DNA from 3 places in the Telluria sp. AZSoR62 genome. Region 2 is predicted to be linked to each of the others. Evidence: predicted binding sites of a transcription regulator. Region 2 holds the regulator's gene; each other region holds the start of a gene.
What was found. Region 2 encodes HrcA, which represses chaperone genes, less so after heat shock. Its sites were predicted from a motif close to TTAGCACTCNNNNNNNNNGAGTGCTAA; they were not measured.

Region 1 (3,203 bases), on a different contig from region 2:
TCGCTTCTTCGATCTGGATACGCACCATCTTGACGCGTGCCTCGATGTTTTCAGCGGCGCCGGCGCCGTCGATGATGATGGTGTTTTCCTTGCCCACTTCGACGCGCTTGGCCTGGCCCAGTTCGTTCAGCGTGACCTTTTCCAGGGTCAGGCCGACTTCTTCGGCGATGACCTGGCCGCCGGTCAGGACAGCGATGTCTTCCAGCATGGCCTTGCGGCGGTCGCCGAAGCCCGGGGCCTTGACGGCGACGGTTTTCAGGATGCCGCGGATGTTGTTGACGACCAGGGTCGCCAGCGCTTCGCCTTCGATGTCTTCGGCGACGATCACCAGCGGACGGCCGGCTTTCGCGACCTGTTCCAGTACCGGCAGCAGGTCACGGATGTTCGAGATCTTCTTGTCGCACAGCAGGATGAACGGGTTCTCGTGAACGGCGACCTGCTTGTCCGGGTTGTTGATGAAGTAAGGCGACAGGTAGCCGCGGTCGAACTGCATGCCTTCCACGATGTCCAGCTCGTCGTTCAGCGACTTGCCGTCTTCGACGGTGATGACGCCTTCCTTGCCGACTTTTTCCATTGCTTCTGCAATGCGCTCGCCGATCGAGGTTTCCGAGTTGGCCGAGATGGCGCCGACCTGGGCGATCTCTTTCGAGGTGGTGGTCGGCTTGGCGATCTTCTTCAGTTCTTCGACGGTGGCGGCGACGGCCTTGTCGATGCCGCGCTTGAGGTCCATCGGGTTCATGCCGGCGGCAACGAACTTCATGCCTTCGCGGACGATGGCCTGGGCCAGCACGGTCGCGGTGGTGGTGCCGTCACCGGCGTTGTCGCTGGTCTTGGAAGCGACTTCCTTGACCATCTGCGCGCCCATGTTCATCAGCTTGTCTTTAAGTTCGATCTCTTTCGCGACCGAGACGCCGTCCTTGGTCACGGTCGGCGAGCCGAACGAGCGCTCGAGCACGACGTTGCGGCCTTTCGGGCCCAGGGTGACTTTGACTGCGTTGGCGAGGATGTTGACGCCTTCGACCATTTTGGCGCGCGCTGCGTCGCCGAAGATTACTTCTTTAGCTGCCATGTGTAGTGCTCCGAATGAGTTCGTGAATGAATGCGGGTTCGATTACAGGGCCACGACGGCCATGATGTCTTCTTCGCGCATGACCAGCAGTTCCTGGCCATCGACCTTGACGGCCTGGCCCGAGTATTTGCCGAACAGGACGCGGTCGCCGACCTTCACTTCGAGCGCGCGCAACTGGCCGTTGTCCTGCACCTTGCCGTTGCCGACGGCGAGGATTTCGCCCTGGTCCGGCTTCTCGGCGGCCGCATCAGGGATGATCAGGCCGGATGCGGTCTTGGTTTCCTGGTCGAGACGCTTCACGATTACGCGATCGTGCAAAGGACGAAGGTTCATGCAAAACTCCTTGTTTTTCAGTGGTTTGACTAGCTACTTGACGCCGCCGCTCACAGGCGTCGGCTTGGAATGAGTAACATCGGTTGTTAGCACTCTCTAGTAACGAGTGCTAACGAGAGCTAATTATAGGGACGATAACCCCCTATTTCAAGGCTCAATGTGAAGCTGATAACCGATTAGTTTGCGAAATCGCAATTTAATAGCCGGCTAAGTCATGACGAGTGTGGTGTCGCAGACAACAGGCGGGCAGGGTACACTGGATGCCGTGCCGGTGCCGCACGCCTCGCGGAAGGCTTGTTTACGCTCGCGCAGGGTGCATGCATTCCGGTTGACTGAAAAACCATCCCGGACCTATAGTGTCGAATGATTTCCGAATTCCAAGACCTCTCCGACAAAATTGACCGGCTCGCCCAGCTGACCCAGTCCTTGCGTGCCGAGAACTACCTGCTGCGCCAGGCCAACAGCCTGCTGAGCGCCGAAAACCTCGCCTTCAAGGAGCGCCTGCAGCTGGCCCAAAGCCGCGTCGAAGCGCTGCTCGAGCAGTTCCCGGCGCCCGAAGCCGAGCCTGATGCGGACGACGGCGACGCCGCCGAAGAGGGCAGCGCCGCCGGCGCCGTACACGACAGCGAGGCTACCCAATGATCCATCTCGATTGCAGCATCATGGGCCAGTCCTACCGCCTGGCCTGCCGCGAAGGCGAAGAGCGTACGCTGCGCGAAGCCGTCCACTACCTCGATGGCAAGATGTGCGCGCTGCGCGACTCCGGCAAGGTCAAGGGCACCGACCGCATCGCCGTGATGGCGGCGCTGAGCGTGGCCGCCGAATTCCTGTCGGTGAAGTCGCCGCAAGGGCCGCTCTCGGACATGTCCATCCTCGAAGTCAAGCAAAAGCTCGAAGCGATGCACACGGTGCTCGACGGCGCCTTGTCGCCGCAGGAAAATCTGTCCTAGGCCTGAATTCGTTTGACATGGGCGTCCAGCGTAGTAAACTGGCGCCTACCCTGCGGTGTTCGAGATTTGCCATATATTCCTTGAACCATTCTTTCGCATAGGTTGTGGAACAATGCTTGGTGGGCGCGATCGTCACTAGTTTGACGAACCCGAAATTGAGCTGACTGCGACCACCTTGAGCCTTTTGGTTCGGGATGCCGGCAATAACGGCACAGGCGGGGCTACACACACGAGCGGTTGCGCACCTTGGTACGCAGCCGCTTTTTTTTGCGCGTGCGTCGGTCACGACCCGCGCGCGTTGTTGTTCGAGGGAGGCGCGGTGCGCTATTGGTTGATGAAATCCGAGCCGGACGAAGTCAGTTTCGACGACGTGCTGGCCGCGCCCGGGCGGACGGTGGCCTGGTACGGCGTGCGTAACTACCAGGCGCGCAACTTCATGCGCGACGCGATGAGCGTCGGCGACGGCATCCTGTTCTACCACTCCAGTTGCGCGGTGCCCGGCGTGGCCGGCATCGCCGAAGTGGCCAGCAGCCCGTATCCGGATGCGACCCAGTTCGACGCCGGCTCGCATTACCACGACCCGAAAGCCACGCCGGAACAGCCACGCTGGATCTCGGTCGACGTGCGCGCCATCGAAGCGGGGCGCTACCTGCCCCTGAGCGAGATGCGCGCCATGCCTGCGCTGGACGAGATGGTGCTGCTGCAGAAGGGCAGCCGCCTGTCGATCTCGCCGGTTACGCAGGCCCAGTGGAACACCATCACGGCCTGGCTCAGGAAAGGGAAGCGCTGATGGACTTCCAGCTTATCCTGGCGCTGCTGGCCATGGGCGCCTTCGGCGGCTTCGCGGCCGG
Region 2 (3,203 bases):
GGTGACGTTCACGCCCACGCTCATGTTCGGGGCGAACACCACGCCGACCTTCTCGCCGGCGGTGCGGATCGCGGCCTTGCCGGCATCGTCGAAACCGGTGGTGCCGATCACCATCTGCACATTGTTGGCGGCGCAGTATTCTAGGTGGCGCAGCGTGCCTTCGGGACGGGTGAAGTCGATCAGCACATCGGCATCCTGCAAGGCCGCCGCCAGGTCGGACTGGATCGTCACGCCGGTGACCTGGCCGGCAAAGGCGCCGGCGTCCGTGCCGATCGCGGGCGAACCGGCGACGTCCAGCGCGCCGGCCAGCACTGCATCCGGCGCGGCCCCGATGGCCTCGACCAGCATGCGGCCCATGCGGCCGCTGGCGCCGGCAACGGCGATTCTCAATTGCGTCATGCCGCGGTTTCCTTACTGGATGACCGGGGCGCCGCCGACCTTGACCGGCTCGACCGGACGGCTTTCCGGCTTGGTCTTGGTGCTGACCTTGGCCGGGCCGGCGATGCGGTCGATGTATTCGCGTTCGGTCGGCAGGTTGCCGCCTTCGAAGCGCTCCACCTTGTCGTCCTTGAAGAAGATGGTGACGCGGCTGGTGGTCAGCTCGCCGTTGCCGCGCGCGAGGTAGAACGGGAAGTCCCAGCGGTCGGCATGGAAGATGTCGGTCAGCAGCGGCGAGCCGAGGATGAAGCGCACCTGCTCCTTGGTCTGGCCTTCTTTCAGCTGGGTCAGCATCTCCTGCGAGACGAAGTTACCCTGCTGGATGTCGGGACGGTAAGGCGAGAAGATCCACATGAATTTCTGCAGCTTGCTGGCCTGGACCGTCTGGGCGCCGGCGTTGGCGGCGGCAGCCGATTTCTGCGCGTCGGCGGCTACGGCAGCCGGGTCCGTGCTCACCGGCGGCGCAGGACGCGTCTGGTTGCGCCAGGCGGCGCAGCCCGAGAGCATCAGCGTGCACGCCAGGCCGGCCGCAAGGGCTGCCCGGGCTGGAAATCGACGGAGAACGGCTGGTTTGACGCGCATAGGTAACCTCAAAACGTTTGAGCGGGAGCTCCAAAACGCTATATCATAAAGCACTCCGCCAATATACGAGCAACAAACATGAGTAACAATCCCACCGACCTGAAGGCCAGCGGCCTGAAGGCAACCCTGCCGCGCCTGAAAATCCTGGAAATCTTCCAGAACAGCTCCGTTCGGCACTTGACGGCGGAAGATGTCTACAAGATCCTGCTAGCGGAGAACATGGACGTCGGCCTGGCCACTGTCTACCGCGTGCTGACCCAGTTTGAGCAGGCCGGCCTGCTGAACCGCAACCATTTCGAGACCGGCAAGGCCATCTACGAGCTCAACGCCGGCTCGCACCACGATCACCTGGTGTGCCTGGATTGCGGTCACGTGGAAGAGTTCTACGACGAAGAGATCGAGTCGCGCCAGCACGCGATCGCGGCCGAACGCGGGTACAAGATTGCCGAGCATTCGCTGGCGATTTACGGGAACTGCATCAAGGTGGCTTGCCCGCGCAAGGGGTGAGCGCCTGCCTCGCGGCCGAGCTCACGAATTGCTCAGGGCATTCGACAGCAGCTTGGCCGTGATATCCACGATCGGAATCACGCGCTCGTAGGCCATGCGGGTCGGCCCGATCACGCCCAGGGTGCCGACGATGCGCCCGTTCACTTCGTAGGGCGCCGTCACCACGCTCATTTCATCCATCGGCACGAGTTTCGATTCGCCGCCGATGAAGATCTGCACGCCGCCTGCCTTGCTGGACACGTCGAGCAGCTGCATCAGGCCGGTCTTTTGCTCGAACATGTCGAACATCTGGCGCAGGGAGCTCATGTTCGACGACAGGTCGGATACCGACAGCAGATTGCGCTCGCCGGAGATCACCATGTCGTCGCCCTCGGCCATCGCCGCGCTGCCGGTTTCCACGGCCATCGCCATCAGGCGTCCCATGTCGTCGCGCAGCTCGCGCAGTTCGCCGCTCAGGCGCTGGCGCACCTGGTCGAAACTCAGGCCGGCGAAATTCTGGTTCAGGTAATTGGCCGACTGGATGAGTTGCGTCGGCGTGTAGTCGACGTCGGTGAGCAGCAGCCGGTTCTGCACGTCGCCGCGCGGATCGACGATGACCAGCAGGATGCGCTTTTCGGACAGGCGCAGGAATTCGATCTGCTGGAACACCGATTCGCGCCGCGGGCTTTGCACCACGCCGGCGAACTGCGACAGCGAGGACAGCATCTGGGCCGCATTGGCGATGAGCTTTTGCGGCTGCTGCAGGGGCAGGCGCATCTGGTGCGATTCCATCGCGTGCTCGTCGAGGTGCTGCACCGTGAGCAGGGTGTCGACGAACAGGCGGTAGCCGCGCGGGGTCGGGATGCGGCCGGCCGAGGTGTGGGGGCTGGAGACATAGCCCATTTCTTCAAGGTCGGCCATGATGTTGCGGATCGTGGCGGGCGACACGTCGAGACCGGAAATCTTCGACAGCGCGCGCGATCCGACCGGCTGGCCGTCGGCGATGTAACGCTCGACGAGGGCTTTGAGCAGGGTCTGGGCGCGGGGTTCGAGTTGCATATTCCAGGTAGGCGGGAGGGTCCGTACCTATTATGCACGCTCCGGCGCGCCCCGCGCCAGTTATCCGTGCGCGCGCTTGAGCCAGTCGACCAGGCCGTCCAGGCTGTTGACTTCGCCGTCCGGCGCGATCTCGCCGGCGAAGATGTTTTCCTTGGCGGTGCGGTTCATCCAGACCGCGCGCAGGCCGGCGCGCTGGGCGCCCTGCACGTCCAGGTGCAGGTCGTCGCCGACGTAGACCGCCTCGTGGGGGGCGATGCCCAGCTGGCGGCAGGCTTCCAGGAAGATCGCCGGTTCCGGCTTGGCCACGCCGAAGCTGGGCGCCGCGACCGACACCTCGAAATGGCGCGCCAGGCCGATGGTCTGCAGGTCGGCATTGCCGTTGGTGACCGAAGCGATGCGCACCCTGCCCTTCAGGCGCAGCAGGCCGGGCAGCACGTCGTCGTAGGGAATCACGGCGTTGCGGGCCGCAAAGAATTCGGTCATCGCCAGCTCCACCTTGGCCGCATCTTCGCCGGCCTGCTCGAACGCCGCGATCAGGCCGGCGCGGCGCAGGGCGCCCAGGTCGAGCTGGAATTCCGGCTTGCGTGCAAGTAATTCGAGGCGCGCGTGGCGCAAGGTGTCGATCGTGAACTGCTGCG
Region 3 (3,203 bases), on a different contig from region 2:
CCCTGATGAAGATGGTGGCCGCGGTCGAGCGTCCCACCAGCGGCGTCGTCACCGTCAACGGCCAGGACATCGGCCGCATCAAGAAGGCCGGCATTCCTTTCCTGCGCCGTAATCTGGGCCTGATCTTCCAGCACCAGCGCCTGCTCAACGACCGCAACATCCTGGCCAACGTGATGCTGCCGCTGCTCGTCACCGGCGCGCCGCGCGCCCAGGCCGAAGGCCGTGCCCGCGCGGCCCTGGAAAAGGTCGGCCTGCTCGACCGCACCAAGGCCCTGCCGCTGGAATTGTCCGGCGGCGAGCAGCAGCGCGTGGCGATCGCCCGCGCCATCGTCAACCGCCCGCAGATCATCCTGGCCGACGAGCCCACCGCGAACCTCGACCGCGCCGCGGCCGACCGCGTGCTCGACGCGCTGCGCGCCTTCCATGCGGTCGGCGTGACCTGCGTGATCTCGACCCACGACGAGCAGGTGCTCGATACGGCCGGACGCGTGATCCGCCTGGAGCACGGCATGCTCGCCGACGCCGGCCGCACCGGAGGTGCGCAATGAGCCCATGGATCCGCCAGCACCGCTTCGCCTTCCGGGCCGCGCTGGGCAGCGTGCGCAAGGCGCCGGGCAGCTTCCTGTTCAACGTCCTGGTCGTCGCGCTCGCGCTGACCCTGCCCTTCGCCGGCATCACCCTGCTCGACAACGTGCGCCCGCTGTCCCAGCAGCTCTCGGTCGATCCGGAAATGAGCCTGTTCATGAAGCTCGAGGCCACGCGCGAGCAGGCTGCTGCACTGGCGCCGCAGATCCGCAGCATCGCGGCCGCCAACGTGGGCGGCAACGGCCAGGCCAAGGTCAATTTCGTGGCGCGCGAGGATGCGCTGGCCGCGCTGAAAGACAAGAGCGGCCTGAGCGACGTATTGGACACGCTGGGCGAGAACCCGCTGCCGGACAGCTATGTGCTCAAGCTCGAAGGTTTTTCGGGCAATGCCGCCAGCGGGGTCGATGCGATGGTCGAGCAGCTGCGCGCACTGCCGGGCGTCGAGACCGTGCAGGTCGACTCGGCCTGGGTCAAGCGCCTGGCCGCCCTGCTGGCCATCCTGCGCCTGGCCCTGCTGCTGCTGGCCGTCACGCTCGGCATCGTGGTGATCGCGGTGGTGTTCAACACCATCCGCCTGCAGGTGCTGACCCAGAAGGAAGAGATCGCGGTGTCCAAGCTGCTAGGGGCGACCGATAACTTCATCCACCGGCCCTTCTATTACACCGGCGCCCTGCTCGGCCTGTGTTCCGGCGCGGTGGCCCTGGGCGTGGTCTTGCTGGGACTGGCGCCCTTGAACGGCGCGATTGCCGAATTCGCCCGGCTGTATGCCTCGGAATTCCAGTTGGCCCCGCTCGGCGGCCTCGAAATCGCAGGCCTGCTGGCCATCAGCGCAGGCCTTGGCCTGATTGGCGCCATGCTGTCGGTGCAGCGCCACCTGGCACGCGTAAGCTGAACCAGATGTGGACGGCTCCCGCCGTCCACAAGTCGCTTCCCAACGGCTTAGCCGTCAGACCCTACGTCCAGACGCGCCCTCCTCCTACAGGGCATGGCCGGCTTACGTGCGCCATTCAACAGAAGCCATCTCCGCCCCCCCTTAACCTGTGTTCAAGGATTTTCCAGCGCTTCCGGGCTCACTTTTGAGCTGTATCAATCAAACGGGGAGTAGCTGCTCTACAGTTAAAACGAAACGCGATTCTGATTCCTGCGGGCAATACTTTAGCCAAACTTAATCGACTTCGGCAAACCGATGGGTCGTCTAGCACTCCCACCACGAGAGTGCTAATATATGGCTTGAATACAGCGAAAAATCAAGTGACGCATCCCTGTAACAGGCAGTTAACGGTGTCCCGAGACATGGGTCTGCGACACTGTGAGGATGCAGCAAGACAACTACGAGGAAATGACTATGTCCGCACAATCCGCATTGGTTCCAGCCGGCAGTCGTGCCCTGAACCTGGGTTTTACCGGCAATCTGGGCAATATCGACGCCTATATCTCGGCCGTCAACCGCCTGCCGATGCTAACCCACGAGGAAGAGCAATCGCTGGCCAAGCGGCTGCGCGACGACAACGACCTGGACGCCGCGCAGAAGCTGGTGCTGTCGCACCTGCGCCTGGTGGTGTCGATCGCCCGCGGCTACCTCGGCTATGGCTTGCCGCACGCCGACCTGATCCAGGAAGGCAATATCGGCCTGATGAAGGCGGTCAAGCGCTTCGATCCGAACCAGGGTGTGCGCCTGGTGTCGTACGCGATGCACTGGATCAAGGCCGAGATGCACGAATACATCCTGAAGAACTGGCGCCTGGTGAAGGTCGCCACGACCAAGGCCCAGCGCAAACTGTTCTTCAACCTGCGCAGTAACAAGGTCGGCCTCGATGCGATGACGCCTGGCCAGGTCGACGACCTGGCCAAGATGCTCGACGTCAAGCGCGAAGAAGTGATCGAGATGGAAACCCGCCTGTCGGGCCGCGACATCGCCCTCGAATCGCCGACCGACGACGAAGACGACAAGTTCTCGCCGATCGCCTACCTGTCGTCCGACCTGGCCGAGCCGACCAAGGTACTGGAAGCCGAGGCTGTTACCCGCCTGCAGTCCGAAGGCCTGGAAACGGCGCTGGGCAAGCTGGACCCGCGTTCGCGCCGCATCGTCGAAGCGCGCTGGCTGGCCAACGACGACGGCTCGGGCGCTACGCTGCACACGCTGGCCGAGGAGTTCGGCGTGTCGGCCGAGCGTATCCGCCAGATCGAATCGGCTGCCTTGAAGAAGATGAAAGGTGCGCTGGCCGCCTTTGTCTGACGCGCCTTCCCGCTCCACGACAACCCGCTTCGGCGGGTTTTTTCTTTGCCGCCTGGGCAAGGAACAGCGCAGCGCATATTTTTTCAAAAATCGCTTGCTATTAAATAGCGCGCTATATATAATTTTTTCCATGGACGGCAGACAAGGGAAACCACCCTGCATCTTCTCTCCATTTTTTTGAACATGATACATAGCGCACTATTTAATATCACACACTAGAAAGGCTCCACCATGAAAACCATCGCCACCATCGCCCTCGCCTTGAGCACCGCCGCATCGGCCCATGCCGCGCCTGCCGCCACCGTGAAGCCTACCGTCATCCTGGTGCACGGCGCCTTTGCCGATTCGGCCAGCTGGAACGGCGTCGCGGCCAAGCTGCGCG

Region 1: groES (co-chaperone GroES) is a predicted target of HrcA. The motif match lies at 1,489-1,515, and genes of this name have one in related genera.
Region 3: rpoH (RNA polymerase sigma factor RpoH) is a predicted target of HrcA. The motif match lies at 1,781-1,807, and genes of this name have one in related genera.

Annotation. Positions count from the first base shown of each region.
Region 1 is NZ_JBYTST010000001.1:146,378-149,580, reverse strand. It holds gene groL (chaperonin GroEL) at 1-1,069, opposite strand, end outside; gene groES (co-chaperone GroES) at 1,112-1,402, opposite strand; gene AC3XQU_RS00680 (hypothetical protein) at 1,766-2,044, shown strand; gene AC3XQU_RS00675 (cell division protein ZapA) at 2,041-2,352, shown strand; RNA gene ssrS (6S RNA) at 2,397-2,578, shown strand; gene AC3XQU_RS00665 (EVE domain-containing protein) at 2,672-3,142, shown strand; gene AC3XQU_RS00660 (sulfite exporter TauE/SafE family protein) at 3,142-3,203, shown strand, end outside.
Region 2 is NZ_JBYTST010000013.1:30,400-33,602, forward strand. It holds gene dapB (4-hydroxy-tetrahydrodipicolinate reductase) at 1-399, opposite strand, end outside; gene AC3XQU_RS18830 (outer membrane protein assembly factor BamE) at 412-945, opposite strand; gene fur (ferric iron uptake transcriptional regulator) at 1,099-1,527, shown strand; gene hrcA (heat-inducible transcriptional repressor HrcA) at 1,549-2,565, opposite strand; gene AC3XQU_RS18845 (HAD family hydrolase) at 2,626-3,203, opposite strand, start outside.
Region 3 is NZ_JBYTST010000007.1:205,577-208,779, forward strand. It holds gene AC3XQU_RS13120 (cell division ATP-binding protein FtsE) at 1-548, shown strand, start outside; gene ftsX (permease-like cell division protein FtsX) at 545-1,477, shown strand; gene rpoH (RNA polymerase sigma factor RpoH) at 1,931-2,821, shown strand; gene AC3XQU_RS13135 (alpha/beta fold hydrolase) at 3,053-3,203, shown strand, end outside.